DNA from 2 places in the Sinorhizobium sp. BG8 genome. Region 1 is predicted to be linked to the other one. Evidence: riboswitches for the same ligand, from Rfam matches in the RefSeq annotation. Region 1 holds a riboswitch; the other holds the start of a gene.
The links. A riboswitch is a leader RNA that binds a small molecule or an ion and turns the genes downstream of it on or off. The one in region 1 is predicted to bind thiamine pyrophosphate.
Positions count from the first base shown of each region.

Region 1 (7,683 bases):
GATCGCGCTGGTCGAGGTCCTGATCGAGCGCCAGCGCCTCCTTTGCCGCCGGCAACCCTTCCGTCATGCAGCGGTCCGTGAACGTGCAGTAGGCCACTGCGAGGTTTGTCAGCAGCCGCGCCTGATGTCCTAGATCGCCGATCCTCTTCGCCATCGCGTATCCCCTGGTGCAAACGTCGATCGCAAGCGCCGGATCCGTATCGGTGTAGAGGACACTCAGATTGGTGTAGCCCGGCAGGCTGGGCCGGGCAGGTCCGCATCGAGCGCCGTGTTCACGCCGTTCTCGACTTCCGCGATCGCCTCGCGGTTCCGCCCCATCCGGGCAAGCGCGATCCCCTTGAGATTAAGGGCATTCGCAGTGGCAAGCGCCAGTTCCTCCCGGTATGCGGCAGAAGCATCGATCGGGCAGGCCGAAACGCACCGCAGTGCCTTGTCCGCCCACTCGACCGCAAGCGCGTACTCCCCGGTGCGGAAGGCCAGATGACCGCGCTCATGCCAGAGCTCCGCCTCTTCGATCGGCGCGTCCGCCTCGTCCAAGAGACTGGCGGCTTCGGAGAAATGCGACTGCGCCCGGTCGCGATTGCCAGCGTCAAAGGCAAGTCGGCCGAGCTTGCGCAGGATCCGGGACCCGCTGGCGGGATTGCCCTGGACCCGATAGGCATCCAGAAGGGCGTTGTAGTGGGCAACGGCGGTGTCGCGGCGGCCCGCCTGCCCCGAAAGATCGGCCAGCCGTTCGCAGGGAATGAGCCAGCGATCGTCGGTGCGATCATCGAGGGCGGCCAGCGCCTCGGCGTAGAGCCTGACTGCATCCTCGTTGGCATAGGCCTTGCGGGCGAGATCCCCTGCCGCGATCAGGTAGGTTGCGCCCTTTGCCTTGGCTGTCGAGCGGACGAAGTGGTAGCCGAGTGCCGCCGTCTGCTCGATGTGATGGGCAAGTGCGCCCGTTCTGCGCTCCAGCGCCTCGCCCACCAGGCCGTGAAGCTCGCTGCGTCGCTTGACGAGGAGGTTGTCGTAGATGACCTCGTGGAAGAGCTTTTGCCGGAAGCGATAGCGTGCAAAGGACAACGCCGCGTCATCCGCCGTTTCCTCCAGGATGTCTGCCTCGCAGAGGAGATTGATGCCGCTTTCTAGGTCGCCCTGCCCAAGCTCAAGGGATCTCAGGAGGCCGATGTCGAAACTGGTGCCGATCACCGCGGCGGCCTGGGCGAGCCTGCGCGCATCGGCCGGCAGGCGATCGAAGCGGGCGAGTATCAGCGCCTGGATCGTCAGGGGTATCTCGGCCGCCGCGTCTCCTTGAGGGGCCATCGGATTTGTCCCATCCGTTGGAAGAGCTCCCGACTCCATCAGATTTCGGAGGATTTCCTCCAGGAAGAATGGGTTTCCGCTGGCGCGCGCCACGATCCGCTCACGCATTTCGTTTGCGGGCGTGCTACCGCCGAGAAGTGCGGAGAGCAAAGCCGAACTGTCGCTGATCCCGAGCGGGACGAGGCGGATGGTCGTCAGGCTCGCCTTGGCCGAATTCAGGATATCGGTCTCGAATGCCGGTCGGTGGGTGATGAGAAGCATGAGCCGGTTCCGGCCGAGCCGGTCCATTACGAAGCGAAGGATTTCCAGCGAGGCGACGTCGGCCCAGTGCAAGTCCTCGATGACCAGGACCAAAGGCGCCTTTTGCAACCGCCGTTCGAAAATCGTGAGGGTCGCGTGGAAGATCTGCCGGCGCAGTTGGTCGGGCTCAAGGTGCGTGAGTACGCCCTCTGGATCCCCGAACCCCATCGTGAACAGGAAAAGCGGGCGCCATCGTTCGATCTGTTCAGAATCGAGCCCAAGCGAGCCGAGACCCCTTTCGAGCAGTTGGCGGGAGAGGTCGAGCGATGCCGCCGGATCGATCCCGTAGGCACACCGCAAGATCGAGGCCAGCGTTCCGTAGGATGGGTCGCCGAGTGAGGAGCAGGCCACCTGACGGACGACCACGTCGGAGAACCTGGGGTCGTCGGCGATGGAGGCAAGGAACTCCTTCACAAGCCTCGTCTTGCCGATCCCGGCCTCGCCGATCAGCCGAACCAACTGGGTCGCACCGTCGAGCACAAGCTCCAGGCACCGAACCATGGCTGAAAGTTCAGTGTCGCGTCCGATCATGGGAGCCCGGAGGCCGAGGATCTCCAGTCCCCGCGGTGTCAGCGCTGCCGCGATGCGGTCCTCGAGCCGGTAGACGGCAGTCATTTCGGCCTTTCCCCGGAACGGCAAGGTTCCGAGACCTTCGAAGGAGAAGGCGTGCCGGGTAAGTCGCTCTGTCACCGCGCCGACCAGTATGTCGCCCGGTCCAGCCATTGCCTGAAGGCGTTGCGCCGTGTTCACGGTGTCGCCGGTCACCGAATAGGATTTGCTGTCGCCCGCACCGAGCGTGCCGGCAACGACCGGGCCCGTGTTGACGCCTATGTGGAGTGGCAGGGGTTGGCGCAGTCGGTGGCTCCATAAGCCTTCGATCCGCGCGACCCGGCGCTTCATGTCCAGAGCGGCAAGCAAAGCCCTTTCCGGATCTCCCTCGTTGGCGACCGGTGCACCGAAGAGCGCAAGCAGCGCATCGCCGATGAACTTGTCGACATAGCCCCCGTATCTGTTCACCGTGTCGTTCAGCTCTTCGAAAAGCTCGTTCTGGAGAGCGCGCAGCGTTTCCGGATCCAGTCGCTCGCCGAGCGCGGTGAAGCCGCAGAGATCGGCGAAGAGGACGGTCACGATACGGCGATCGGCATCGGCCTGCTTCGGCGAAGCAGCTGTACTTCCCCGCTCAACGATCGCCTGACGTCGCTCCACGGGTTCTGCATGCGCTGGCGTAACGCCGTTGCCGTTTCCGGGAGGAGCGACGCTCGTTCCGCATTGCGGGCAAAAGGCGAACTCAGGCGGGCAGAGGTATCCGCATGCGGAGCAGGCACGCGCCTGTCTTGCCCCGCATCGGGGACAAAAGGCAAAACCGCTCTGGATATCGAACCCGCATGCGGCGCAATTCATCGGACTTGGGTCCCGAAAGCCTTGGCCGGCGTGCTCCGGTTCAAGCGAAGCGCCGACAGTCACGGATAATGAGCCTCGCATTTCCGGTTGGCAAGCGGATGCCATGCATGCCGCTAGTCGAGAAGGCTGCGAATTTTTGTAATGACAGTGCGGCGCTCATCTGCGAAAAGGGGCGCGAGAGACAGGGGCGTTCGTCGCGAGGCGGGCTGAGAAGTACCCTTTGAACCTGAACCAGATAATGCTGGCGGAGGGAGTCGCTTGGGGACCCGGCCATCGCTTGTTTCCCCGGTGTTCTTCCCCCGCCCGGAAAGGGCAAGATGGACACCGTATCTTCGATCGAATCCGACATCATATCGCCGGGTGCGCTGCTTGCGGAATTGCGCTCGTCGCCACCACTCGTGCAGTGCATCACCAACTTCGTCGCGATGAACATCGCCGCCAACGTGCTGCTCGCCGTCGGGGCTTCTCCCGCGATGGTCCATGCAGCCGAAGAGGCCGGCGAGTTCGCGCGCATCGCCGGCGGGTTGACGATCAACATCGGCACCATTTCTCCCGCCTGGAGCGACGGGATGAAATCGGCGGCGCAGGCCGCGGTCGCCAATGGAAAGCCCTGGGTGCTCGATCCCGTGGCGCATTTTGCCACCGCATATCGGCAGAAGATCGTCGCGGAGCTCCTTGCGCTCCGCCCGACCATCATTCGCGGCAACGCCTCCGAAATCATCGCGCTTGCCGGCGGAAGCTCGAGCGGGCAGGGGGTCGACAGCCGTGACAGCGTGGAGCAGGCGGAAGATGCAGCGCGTTCGCTCGCATCGCAGTCCGGGGCGGTCGTCGCGGTAACGGGACGCATCGACTTCGTCACCGACGGCGCAAGAAGCGTCAGGATCGGTGGAGGTTCTGAGCTTATGCCGCGTGTGACAGCGCTTGGCTGCTCGCTCACCTGCCTCGTCGGTGCCTTTGCCGCCGTCAGGCCGATGCAGCCCTTCGAAGCCACGGTTGCGGCGCTTGCGACCTTCGCCGTTGCCGGCGAGAACGCCGGAAAGACGGCCGAGGGACCGGGTTCATTCTCCTGGCGGTTCCTCGATGCTCTTGCGGCACTCGATCCCGCAACGCTCGACGCAGAAGCAAGGTTGAGCAACGCATGAAAAACTTCGATCTCTCCCTGTACCTCGTCCTCGATCCCGTCCTCTGCGCGGGGCTGGGCATGCTGGAAACGACACGCATGGCCGTTGCCGGCGGTGCCACCATGGTGCAGCTGCGGTCCAAGGACGCGAGGACGTCGGAACGTATCGACCTCGGTCGGGCGCTGAAATCCGCGCTCGCCGGCACCGGCGCAAAGCTCATCGTCAACGACGATATCGAGGCGGCTCTCGCGATCGGTGCCGACGGTCTGCACGTCGGGCAGACCGACCTGTCGGCTACGACAGCGCGCGAACGCATCGGCCGAACCATGATACTCGGTCTTTCCGTGGGTACCGAGCCGCTTGCCGCCGGTATCGACGCGGGCACCGTCGATTATGCCGGCATCGGTCCGATCTTCGCGACCTCCACGAAGCCCGACCACCAGCCGCCGATCGGCTTCGACGGCCTGCGGGCCATGACGAGGGTATGCCCCGTCCCTGTTGTCGCCATAGGAGGGTTGAAGGAGATGCATGTGGGCGATGTGTTCCTGGCCGGAGCCGATGGGCTTGCTGTGGTATCGGCCATTTGTGGAACGCCGGATCCTGAGCGCTCGACCCGCGCAATCGGCAAGTCAATCGCCAATGCGAGACGGGAGGCCTGCGATGATCCGCAACGTCCTCTCCATCGCGGGCTCCGATCCATCCGGCGGGGCCGGCATTCAGGCCGACCTCAAGGCGTTCTCGGCGTGCGGCGTCTATGGCATGGCGGCATTGACCGCGCTGACCGCCCAGAATACCCGCGGCGTATCTGCCGTGCATCCACTGCCACCGGATTTCGTCGTGGCGCAGATCCGGGCCATCTTCGCCGATATTCGCGTGGATGCGGTGAAGATCGGCATGATCGCTGATGCGGCGATCGCCGGAGCGGTCGCCGATGCGCTCGCCCCGCATCACGGCATACCCATTGTGATCGACCCCGTGATGATCGCAAAGGGAGGTGCGGCCCTTCTTGTCTCGGATGCGATCGATGCACTGACGACGCGGCTCCTGCCTCTTGCAACCGTGCTGACACCGAACCTGCTGGAAGCCGCCGCGCTCCTTGGCGTGGGGGAAGCGAAGGACAGGGAGACAATGGCGGACCAGGCGAAGCGGCTTCGCGCAATGGGGCCGACCCATGTGCTGGTCAAAGGGGGACACCTCGGCGGCCCCGAGAGCCCCGATGTGCTCGCGACCCCAGGCGGCTTGTCGTGGTTCGAGGCGAAGCGCATCGAGACCGCGAACACCCATGGGACAGGATGCTCGCTTTCCAGCGCCATTGCAGCGGAACTCGCAAAGGGTGCGGGGCCGGAAGAAGCCGTTTCATCGGCAAAGGGTTTCCTGGCGGGCGCGGTGGCCGATGCCGGGCAACTATCTGTCGGGTCCGGCCATGGCCCGGTGCATCATTTCCATCGGCTCTGGGCTGCTGCCGGCATCGGGACCTGATCGCCGTCGAACGGTAAGTTACCCCCGCTCATCGCCCGGCAAGGCCGCGCATTCGCCGAACCAGTTTGCCGCGGAACGGCACCAGATCTGCCTGCTGGGGCGCAGATGCGCACGCTGATTGATGCTGCCCCAGCGGATGCCCCAGGTGTCCCCGTCTTCGTCCGTGCCCGTGGTGAAGAGAGGCGAACCGCACTCGGGGCAAAAGTATTGCAGCCTCCTGCGGCCGTTTTCGCCGATCTTCACATAGAGCTTCGGCGGATTGCTGCCGATCCGGATCTTGTCGCGTTCGGTGATGGCCGTGACACGATAGGGCGAGCCCGTCATCCGCTGGCAGTCGGTGCAGTGGCAGAGCGACACCATCCGCGGATCGATCTCCGCTTCATAGGTCACGTGGCCGCAATGGCATTGGCCGTCGATATGCATCCGCTCTTCCCCGCTTTCGCGTCGTCGATCAGGCCGCGAGCATACCACAGTCTCTTGCGGCATTACCCGGGAAGAGAAGCGGGGAGGCGTGACGCCTCACCGCCTGCCTGCCTGGTCAGTGCGCGGGTTTGATGAACGTTCCATTCTGCAGCTCGCGCATGGCCTGCTGCAGCTCCTCCCGCGTGTTCATCACGATCGGCCCATGCCAGGCGACCGGCTCCTGGATAGGCTTGCCTGTCACGAGAAGGAAGCGGATACCCTTCTCGCCGGCCTGGACCGTGATGTGGTCTCCGGTATCGAACACGACCAGGGTCCGGTCGCCCGAGAGGTCACGGATATTGAGTTCTTCGCCGGCGAACTCCTTCTCGACTTTCACGCCAAACGGCTTGGAAGCATCGCGGAAGGTGCCGGATCCGGCAAATATGTAAGCGAATGCTGACCGATAAGCATCGATCGGCAGTGTCTTCTTCTGCCCGGGAGGAACGGAGACATCGAGATAGACTGGTTCTGCCGCAATCCCGTCGACCGGCCCGGACTTGCCCCAGAAACTGCCGCTGATGATGCGGACAGCGGTGCCGTCGTCATCGACCACGACCGGAATATCGGCCGCTTTGATGTCCTGGTAGCGCGGTGACGTCATCTTGAGCGACGACGGCAGGTTGGCCCAGAGCTGGAAGCCGTGCATGCGGCCTGCGAAATCTCCCTTGGGCATCTCCTGATGGAGAATACCGCTCCCCGCCGTCATCCACTGCACGTCGCCGGCCCCCATCAGGCCCCGATTGCCAAGACTGTCGCCGTGCTCGACGGTTCCTGCAAGCACGTAGGTGATCGTTTCGATGCCGCGATGAGGATGCCACGGGAAGCCCCGGATGTAATCCTTGGGATCGTCGTTGCGGAAATCGTCCATCATGAGAAAAGGATCGGTCATCGAGGGATCCCCGAAGCCGAAGACGCGGTGCAGCTTCACGCCGGCGCCTTCCATGGTGGGGCGGGCAATACTCTCGTGCTTTACGGGTCTGAGCGACATTGAGGTTCCTTTCGCGTGACTTGCTGGCCAATATAGGCTCCGCCATCCGCTTCAGAAACCATGAGCGGCGGAAACGCAGTGTTCACGCTCCGCTATAGTTTCGCCAAGATTGGCCTGTCCCTCGTTGCCTGTGAACCGCCCGATTCTTTCCAGGAGTTTACTTTCGTTAACGCATTTTTACCGAATACGCCCGACAATCGGATGCGTCTTATGGTTAATGCCTCATGAATGCGCCGGATTGACGATGTCCGGCGAAGGAAGCGAGAACCTGATGTGCCGCTGGGCAGCCTACCGCGGAGAACCGCTCTACCTCGAAGAAATTGTTTCCTCGCCTGCACATTCCCTCATCGAACAGTCCCATTGCGCCACGCGCGCAAAGACGGCGACGAACGGCGATGGCTTCGGCATCGCCTGGTATGGTGACCACCCCCACCCGGGGCGCTACCGTGACATCCTGCCGGCCTGGTCGGACTGCAATCTGAAGAGTCTCGCCCGCCAGATCAGATCACCGCTCTTCCTCGCCCACGTGCGCGCCGCCACCGGAGGCGGTACCCGGCGGGACAATTGTCATCCCTTCGTCCACGATGTCTGGTCGTTCATGCACAACGGCCAGATTTCGGATTTCGA
Region 1 covers NZ_CP044011.1:1,090,259-1,097,941, forward strand. The annotation lists partial or broken gene F3Y30_RS05040 (adenylate/guanylate cyclase domain-containing protein) at 1-3,006, opposite strand, end outside; TPP riboswitch at 3,180-3,276, shown strand; gene thiM (hydroxyethylthiazole kinase) at 3,324-4,148, shown strand; partial or broken gene thiE (thiamine phosphate synthase) at 4,145-4,753, shown strand; gene thiD (bifunctional hydroxymethylpyrimidine kinase/phosphomethylpyrimidine kinase) at 4,788-5,606, shown strand; gene F3Y30_RS05060 (GFA family protein) at 5,625-6,029, opposite strand; gene F3Y30_RS05065 (pirin family protein) at 6,145-7,056, opposite strand; gene F3Y30_RS05070 (class II glutamine amidotransferase) at 7,328-7,683, shown strand, end outside.

Region 2 (7,683 bases), 630 kb from region 1:
GATCGAGATGGTTGGTCGGCTCGTCGAGCAGCAGGATATCGGGCTCCGGCGCCAGGACGCGGGCAAGGGCCGCACGGCGCGCTTCCCCGCCCGAAAGGCTTCTGGGGTCCTCCGAGCCGGTCAGTCCGAGATGCTCTAGGAGATAGGCGACCCTGTAGGGATCGTCGCTCGGGCCGAGACCCGACTCCGCATAGGCGGAAACCGTGTCATATCCTTCGAAATCCGGCGCCTGGTGCAGGTACCGGATCGTCGCCGTGGGGTGGCGGAAAACCTCTCCGGACTGCGGCTCGACCAGACCGGCGGCGATCTTCAGCAACGTCGATTTTCCTGAGCCGTTGCGCCCGACGAGGCAGATGCGGTCGCCAGGTTCGACCTGGAGCTGGGCGCCCGCCAGCAGTGGCGTGCCGCCGAAGCTCAGGAAGATGTCGGTCAGTTTGAGAATAGGTGGTGCCAAGGGTCAGGCTCCTGACAGGTCGTACGGGCGGGCGAGCAAGAGGCCCCGCCCGGCACGGAGTGAGATGCGCACGGTCCCCTCAGCGATGTTCGAGATTGTGCGTGAAGAGCCGAACGGCAGATCGAAATCGGAAAGCGGATAGCGGACGTTGGCGATGGAGAGCCGGTCCAGGCTCGACAAGCCGAGGATGGAGAACAGGCTGCCCTTGGGCAACGAAACGGAATTGGTTCCCGGAAGCAGCGGCCAGGCCTCCTCTTCGCCGGAAGTGAGCCTCAGTTCGAGGCCCTGCTCCGCCAGCCGGAGTGCGAGCAGCATGTGCATGAAGGCGTGATCGCTGCGTTCCCCGCCCAGTGCGCCTGCGAGTATTATGCTTTTCGCGCCGCGGGCGAGCGCCGCCGCGACTGCGATCTCTCCGTCGGTTTCGTTCTTTGCTGCCGGATACGGTTCTCGCGGCACGTCTGGCCAGTTGGCTATGAGGCCTGCAGAACTCGAGTCGAAATCGCCGACCCAGACTTCAGGCCGTACGCCCAGCATGGTGGCGTGGCGCATGCCGCCGTCGGCCGCGACGAAGCGCGCGCCGGCTATGTCGGCCTTGAAACGTGGCGTTGGCTCGAGTGTTCCGCCGAGGAGAATGACAAAGGTCTGATCGTTCATGGGCATTGCCCATAGCGCATCCGCTGCCAAAGGAAAATCCGCATTTTCCCGTTCGACCGTGGAGCGCTTCCCGCTCCCGCGCGTTCGACCGATTGTCCGGGTTCTATCCTGCGGTTTCACGGAGGACTTCGGTGCAGGAGCTTGTGAAGAACCGGGCCTTGCCAAGCCAAGGGGGCGGGTCTAAAGCTTTTGTTGCTCTAACGGGGTGCCGGACGATCCTTAGATCTACCGGCTGAGAGGCTTTCGGGCCAACCCGCGGAACCTGATCCGGCTTGTACCGGCGGAGGGATTAGACGGCTCGATCAGCGCGCTATTCCCGTTCACTTGGAAGAGGAGGCGCTGATGCGCGTGAAACTTTTTGCAATGGTGGCGACACTTGCCGCCGGCCTTTCGGCTTCGGCCCTCGCGGCCGAAAAAACGCTGACAATCTACACCTATGAGAGCTTCGTCGCGGAATGGGGCCCGGGAGCGAAGGTCGCAGCCGCGTTCGAGAAATCATGCGCCTGCAAGGTCGAATGGGTCGGGGTCGCCGATGGGGTCGAGCTACTGACGCGGTTGAAGCTCGAGGGTGAAAGCACGAAGGCGGACATCGTCCTCGGTCTTGACACAAGCCTGATAACAGAGGCGAAGGCAACAGGTCTCTTCGAGCCGCACGGTCTTTCGCCGCAAGGGCTTACCGTTCCAGGCGGGTTCTCGGACGATACCTTTCTTCCCTACGACTATGGGCACTTCGCAATCATCTACGACACCGATGCGCTCAAGGATCCGCCTCACAGCTTGAAGGAGCTCGTCGAGGGCAATCCGGATGAGAAGATCGTCATCCAGGACCCGCGCACGTCGACCCCGGGTCTCGGGCTGCTTCTCTGGATGAAGTCCGTCTATGGCGACAAGGCCGCGGAAGCCTGGACGAAGCTCAAGCCGCGTGTTCTCACGGTCACGCCGGGCTGGTCCGAATCCTACGGGCTCTTCACCAAGGGCGAGGCGCCGATGGTGCTCTCCTACACGACGTCGCCCGCCTATCACATGATTGCCGAGAACACGGACCGCTATCAGGCGGCCTCTTTCACGGAGGGGCACTATGTCCAGATCGAAGTCGCGGGAATGACGAAAACAAGCGACGACAAGGATCTTGCGCGCCAGTTCCTGTCGTTCATGACCGGACCCGATTTCCAGTCGATCATCCCCGAGACGAACTGGATGATGCCGGTCGGTGCAACGAAGGATCCGCTCCCGGATGCCTTCGGCAAGCTGGTGAAGCCTGAAAAGACACTCCTTCTCGGGTCGGACGAGGTGGCCGCGCACCGCAAGGCCTGGATCGACGAATGGCTGTCGGCCATGAGTGCGAACTGACCGATGTATTCTCGTGCCGAGAAGCGATTTGTGCGTGGGGCCGGGGCTCTTGTCCTCGGCTTCGTCGCTTCGTTCGTCGGCATTTCGATCGCGGTGCTCCTGGCGAACGGTGCCGGCCAACGAAGTGGGGAAGTTCTGCTTGATGCCTATGTCTGGCGGGTCGCGCGCTTCACGCTCCTGCAGGCGTTCCTTTCCACCTTCCTGTCCGTGGCTTTCGCCATTCCGGTCGCCAGGGCGCTGGCACGCCAGCGTCGATTTCCGGGACGAAACTGGCTTGTCCGTCTCGCGGCGCTGCCTCTGGGCATGCCGGCGCTCGTGGTAGCGCTCGGCATCGTCACGATCTGGGGCCGGCAGGGCATTGTCAACGATCTCCTCCTGTTTGCAGGCGCAACGAGACCTGTCAGCATCTATGGACTGTCGGGCATCCTCATCGCCCATGTCTTTTTCAACCTGCCACTGGCAACTCGGCTGCTGCTCGCCGGACTCGATCGCATTCCCGCGGAGTACTGGCTTTCAACTGCCAATCTCGGCATGAGGCCGGGCGCGGTGTTCCGCCTCATCGAGTGGCCCGTCCTGCGCCAGCTCATTCCCGGGATTGCCGGCCTCATCTTCATGCTGTGCGTGACCAGCTTCACCATCGTGCTCACGCTTGGAGGTGGCCCCGCAGTGACCACCATCGAGGTCGCGATCTACCAGGCCCTGAGGTTCGATTTCGATCCGCCGCGCGCCGTCCTGCTTTCTTTCCTGCAGATCCTCGTGACCGGCGCGCTCCTGACGATCATGGCGCTTGTCGGCAATCGACCGGCGGAAGGGACGACTACGGGGCGGGAGATCCGCCGCTTCGACGCTGCCGGGAGACGCTTGGCCGATGCGGCGATCCTCGTAGCGTTCGCCTCCTTCGTGGGTGCTCCCATTGTGGCGATCGTGGTATCCGGGTTCGCAGCAGATCTCGGGCGGCTTGCCGCCGACCCTTTGCTTCACAAGGCATTGGTCACAAGCCTCGCGATTGCCTTCAGCTCGGGCCTGCTCTCCCTCGCGCTGGTCGTTCCGGTGATCGTGCTACCGCATCTTACCCTGCCGACCGATACGTCCCTTGGTTCCACCCGGTTCCTTGCAATCCTGCTCAAGGGGACCGCCTCGCTCATCCTGCTCGTTCCACCGATCGTTATTGCAACCGGGTGGTTCCTCGTCCTTCGCACATTCGGGGAGACCGGGCATATGGCACCCTACGTCGTGGTGGTGATCAATGCACTGATGGCTATGCCATTCGTCGTGCAGGTGCTCGAACCTGCCTACAGAACCCATATCGCACGAACGGCGCGACTGGCTCTCAGCCTCGGCGTAACCGGCATGCATCGTGTACGTTGGATCGATCTTCCAGCCCTGAAGCGCCCTCTGCTGACCGCCTTTGCCTTTGCAATGGCGTTGTCGCTCGGGGACCTCGGAGCAATCGCGATTTTCGGGGCCGAGGGTTTCACCACGCTTCCGTGGCTGCTGTTCAGCCGGATGGGCAGTTATCGCACCGATGACGCCGCGGGCATTGCGCTTGTCCTCGGCGCAATCTGCCTCTTGCTCGTATTGCCTTCGACATTGTCGTGGGGGACCGGGGAAACCGCCAATGGTTGAGACGCGAACCCATCCCGGCGCGGCGAGCGCGATCCGGCTGAAGAACGCGACCGTCGCGTTCGCGGAGAAGAGGCTCGTTTTCGACTGCGAGATTCCGCAAGGGATCTCGGTCGCTGTCGCGGGACCTTCCGGGGCGGGCAAGTCAACGCTTTTCAACGTCATCGCCGGCTTCCAGCGGCTCCAGTCGGGATCAGTCGAGATTTTGGGCGAAAACATGCAGGGCCGTGGTCCGGCAGAGCGCCCCGTATCCCTGGTGTTTCAGGACAACAATCTCTTTTCGCATCTTGCGGTTGCCGAAAATGTCGGACTGGGGATCAATCCCGCCCTGAAGCTTACCGGGGCCGAACGACAGCGGATTGCAGATGCGCTGACGCGGGTCGGTCTCGGCAACTACGCCCAACGCATGCCGTCCTCGCTGTCGGGCGGAGAAAGGCAACGTGTGGCGCTCGCCCGTGCCTTCGTACGCCAGCGGCCCATCATCCTTCTTGATGAGCCCTTTGCCTCGCTCGATCCGGCCATGCGCGCCGAGATGACATCACTCCTCGTTGAGTTGAAGCGTGAGACCAAGAGCACGATCCTGATGATCACCCATCAGCCGGACGACATACGCAGGATAGCCGATCGTGCTATGTTCATCGAGGACGGCGCGATCCGTGTATTCGAGCCCGTCGCGGACTTCTTCTCCCACCGCGACAACGCCTCCCTCCTGAAGTTCCTTGCGTATTGAAAAATAATATTATTTTTGAGAGAGGGATTGCCATATTTTAGACGCTGCCCTGTGTCACCGGAGCCACAAACGGAATGCATTGTCGATCGGGAGTTGCCCTCAGCGGAAGCGGCGCCTATCTCTCGGTGGCAGGAGAGGGTAAGGTTCCCTGGCGTGCTGCTGGAGCAGGAAGCGCCTCGAGTATCCGACCGTGAAGGGGCGTGGCAACAGGAATGCGGAGCATAGACCAGCTTGCAGTGAGGGACTCTGGGCGCCGTTTGCGGAAAGTCCTGCCGGGTGTGCTTCTCGCAGCTGCACTCCTGTCCGCGTGCCAGTCGGTTCTTGAGCAGTCTTATGAACCTTCCGTCTCGCCCTCGTCCAATCCCCAGATCGTCGCTGAGGTGCAGAAGAACGACCCGCGTGCCCAGCTTGGTGCCCGCGAGCATCCGCGCATCGTTGCGAGCTACGGCGGCGAGTACAAGGACGCGAAGACCGAGCGGCTCGTTGCGCGCATAGCGGGAGCCCTGACGGCGGTCTCGGAAAACCCGACTCAGTCCTATCGGATCACGATCCTCAATTCGCCGGCGATCAACGCGTTCGCGCTTCCTGGCGGCTATCTCTATGTGACACGTGGCCTGCTCGCGCTTGCGAACGACGCCTCGGAAGTGGCTGCAGTCCTTTCGCATGAAATGGCGCACGTGACGGCCAACCACGGCATCGAACGGCAGAAGAAGGAAGAGGCCGAGGTCATCGCCAGCCGCGTGGTGGCCGAAGTGCTGTCCAGCAACATTGCCGGCAAGCAGGCGCTCGCCCGGGGCAAACTCCGGCTCGCCGCCTTCTCGCGAAACCAGGAACTGCAGGCCGACGTCATCGGCGTACGCATGCTCGGGGAAGCGGGTTACGATCCCTATGCGGCAGCGCGTTTCCTTGACTCGATGGCCGCATACAGCCGGTTTACCGCCGTCGACCCCGAGTCCGACCAGAGCCTGGACTTCCTCTCGAGCCATCCGAACGCTCCCCAGCGCGTCGAGCTGGCGCGGCTGCATGCGCGGGCCTTCGGACCGGAGGGAACGGTGGGCGATCGGGGCCGGGACTATTATCTCGCCGGCATCAACGGCCTGCTCTACGGAGATAGCCCGCAGGAGGGCTATGTTCGCGGGCAGACCTTCCTGCATGGCAAGCTCGGGATTCGCTTCGACGTGCCTGCAGGCTTCCAGATCGACAACAAGGCGGAAGCCGTGCTGGCGACGGGCCCTGGCGACGTTGCCATCCGCTTCGATGGCGTTGCGGACAGTCAACGGCAGAGCCTCGTGAACTATATTTCCAGTGGGTGGGTCACGGGCCTGCTGCCGGAAACGATCCAGCCGATCACCATCAATGGCCTGGAAGCAGCAACGGCCAGCGCCTCGGCAGATCGCTGGGACTTCGACGTGACCGTCGTTCGCATCGACGATCAGATCTACCGGTTCCTCACCGCCGTGCCGAAGGGTTCGCCAGCGCTGCGGACGACCGCGGATGTTCTGAGGGCCTCGTTCCGAAGACTTACGCCGGAGGAAGCTGCCCAATTGAAGCCACTTCGCGTGCGTGTCGTGACGGCAGGAAAGGACGACACCGTGGCGTCCCTGGCGGGCAGGATGATGGGTACGGACCGGAAGCTTGATCTGTTCCGCCTGATCAACGCCATGACGGCCACGAGCACCGTCAAACCGGGCGACAAGGTAAAGATCATCACGGAGTGACAGCGTGGCGTGTCGCTCCGCGATATCTCACTCGCTGTGACCGACTGAGTGCCTCGGCACGCTGGTCACGCTTGCATCGTCGCGGAAAATCCGGGGGTGCTCTCGACCAAAGCTGTTCTGAGCTTCTCGAGCGCCCGGCATTCGATCTGCCTCACTCGTTCCTTCGAGATGCCGAGATCCGCCCCGAGTTCCTCCAGAGTGGCACCCTCTTCAGCGAGGCGTCGGGCGTGAATGATCTTCATTTCACGAGCGTTCAACTGGGCGAGTGCGGAATGGAGCCATCCGCGCCGGCGCTCCCCGTCGATTATCTCTCCGACTTGCTCATCCGGGAGCGGCGTATCACTTGCGAGCAGGTCGAGCCGGTTCGCACCTTCATCGTCGCCGGAAGAAAGCGGGGCCTGCAGGGAAATGTCGGATGAGGAGAGCCTCGCATCCATGTTGCGGACATCCGCCGTGCTGACGCCGATCGCCGCCGCAATCTCCTCGTGCACGGCCTCTGAAGTAAGTTGGCGGTCGCCGCTTGCAAGGCGTGCCCTCAGCCGCCGCAGATTGAAGAACAGCGCCTTCTGCGCGGAGCTGGTGCCGCCGCGAACGATGGACCAGTTGCGCAATACGTAGTCCTGAATGGAGGCCCTGATCCACCAGGTGGCATAGGTCGAGAATCTGACCTGGCGGTCAGGCTCGAAGCGCGCCGCCGCCTCCAGCAGCCCGATATGGCCCTCCTGGACAAGATCGCCCACGGGCAGACCGAAATTACGAAACCTGGCCGCCATCGATATGACCAGACGCATGTGGGCCATGGCGATGCGATTGCGGGCTTCCTGATCGTTATTTTCCTTCCACGCGTGAGCGAGCGCCTGCTCCTCGTCGCGCTCGAGATAGGGCGCCGACATTGCAAGCTTGATCATGCGGCGGTCTGCTGTGGTGGTAATCATGAACCATGTCCCCCGTAAACCGATCGTCACTTACGCTTAGATATATTGGCCGGATTACGAACCGCAATCAGCGCAAATCTTCGTCTGCGGTGAGCGATGGGCAACCGTGGCACGTCTGTAACGGCGTAGGTTGCCCATTTCTTCGTGGTCGCAACGCGTACGCCCCAAAAAAGTTCCACAAAAAAACCCGGCTGAAACAGCCGGGTTTTGAATCGTCGT
Region 2 covers NZ_CP044011.1:455,483-463,165, reverse strand. The annotation lists gene F3Y30_RS02170 (ABC-F family ATP-binding cassette domain-containing protein) at 1-454, opposite strand, end outside; gene F3Y30_RS02165 (thiamine diphosphokinase) at 458-1,114, opposite strand; TPP riboswitch at 1,300-1,414, shown strand; gene thiB (thiamine ABC transporter substrate binding subunit) at 1,451-2,458, shown strand; gene thiP (thiamine/thiamine pyrophosphate ABC transporter permease) at 2,462-4,084, shown strand; gene thiQ (thiamine ABC transporter ATP-binding protein) at 4,077-4,811, shown strand; gene F3Y30_RS02145 (M48 family metalloprotease) at 5,090-6,529, shown strand; gene F3Y30_RS02140 (RNA polymerase factor sigma-32) at 6,595-7,464, opposite strand.
Region 2: linked by a shared signal. The riboswitch ahead of thiB (thiamine ABC transporter substrate binding subunit) and the one ahead of thiM (hydroxyethylthiazole kinase) in region 1 are both predicted to bind thiamine pyrophosphate.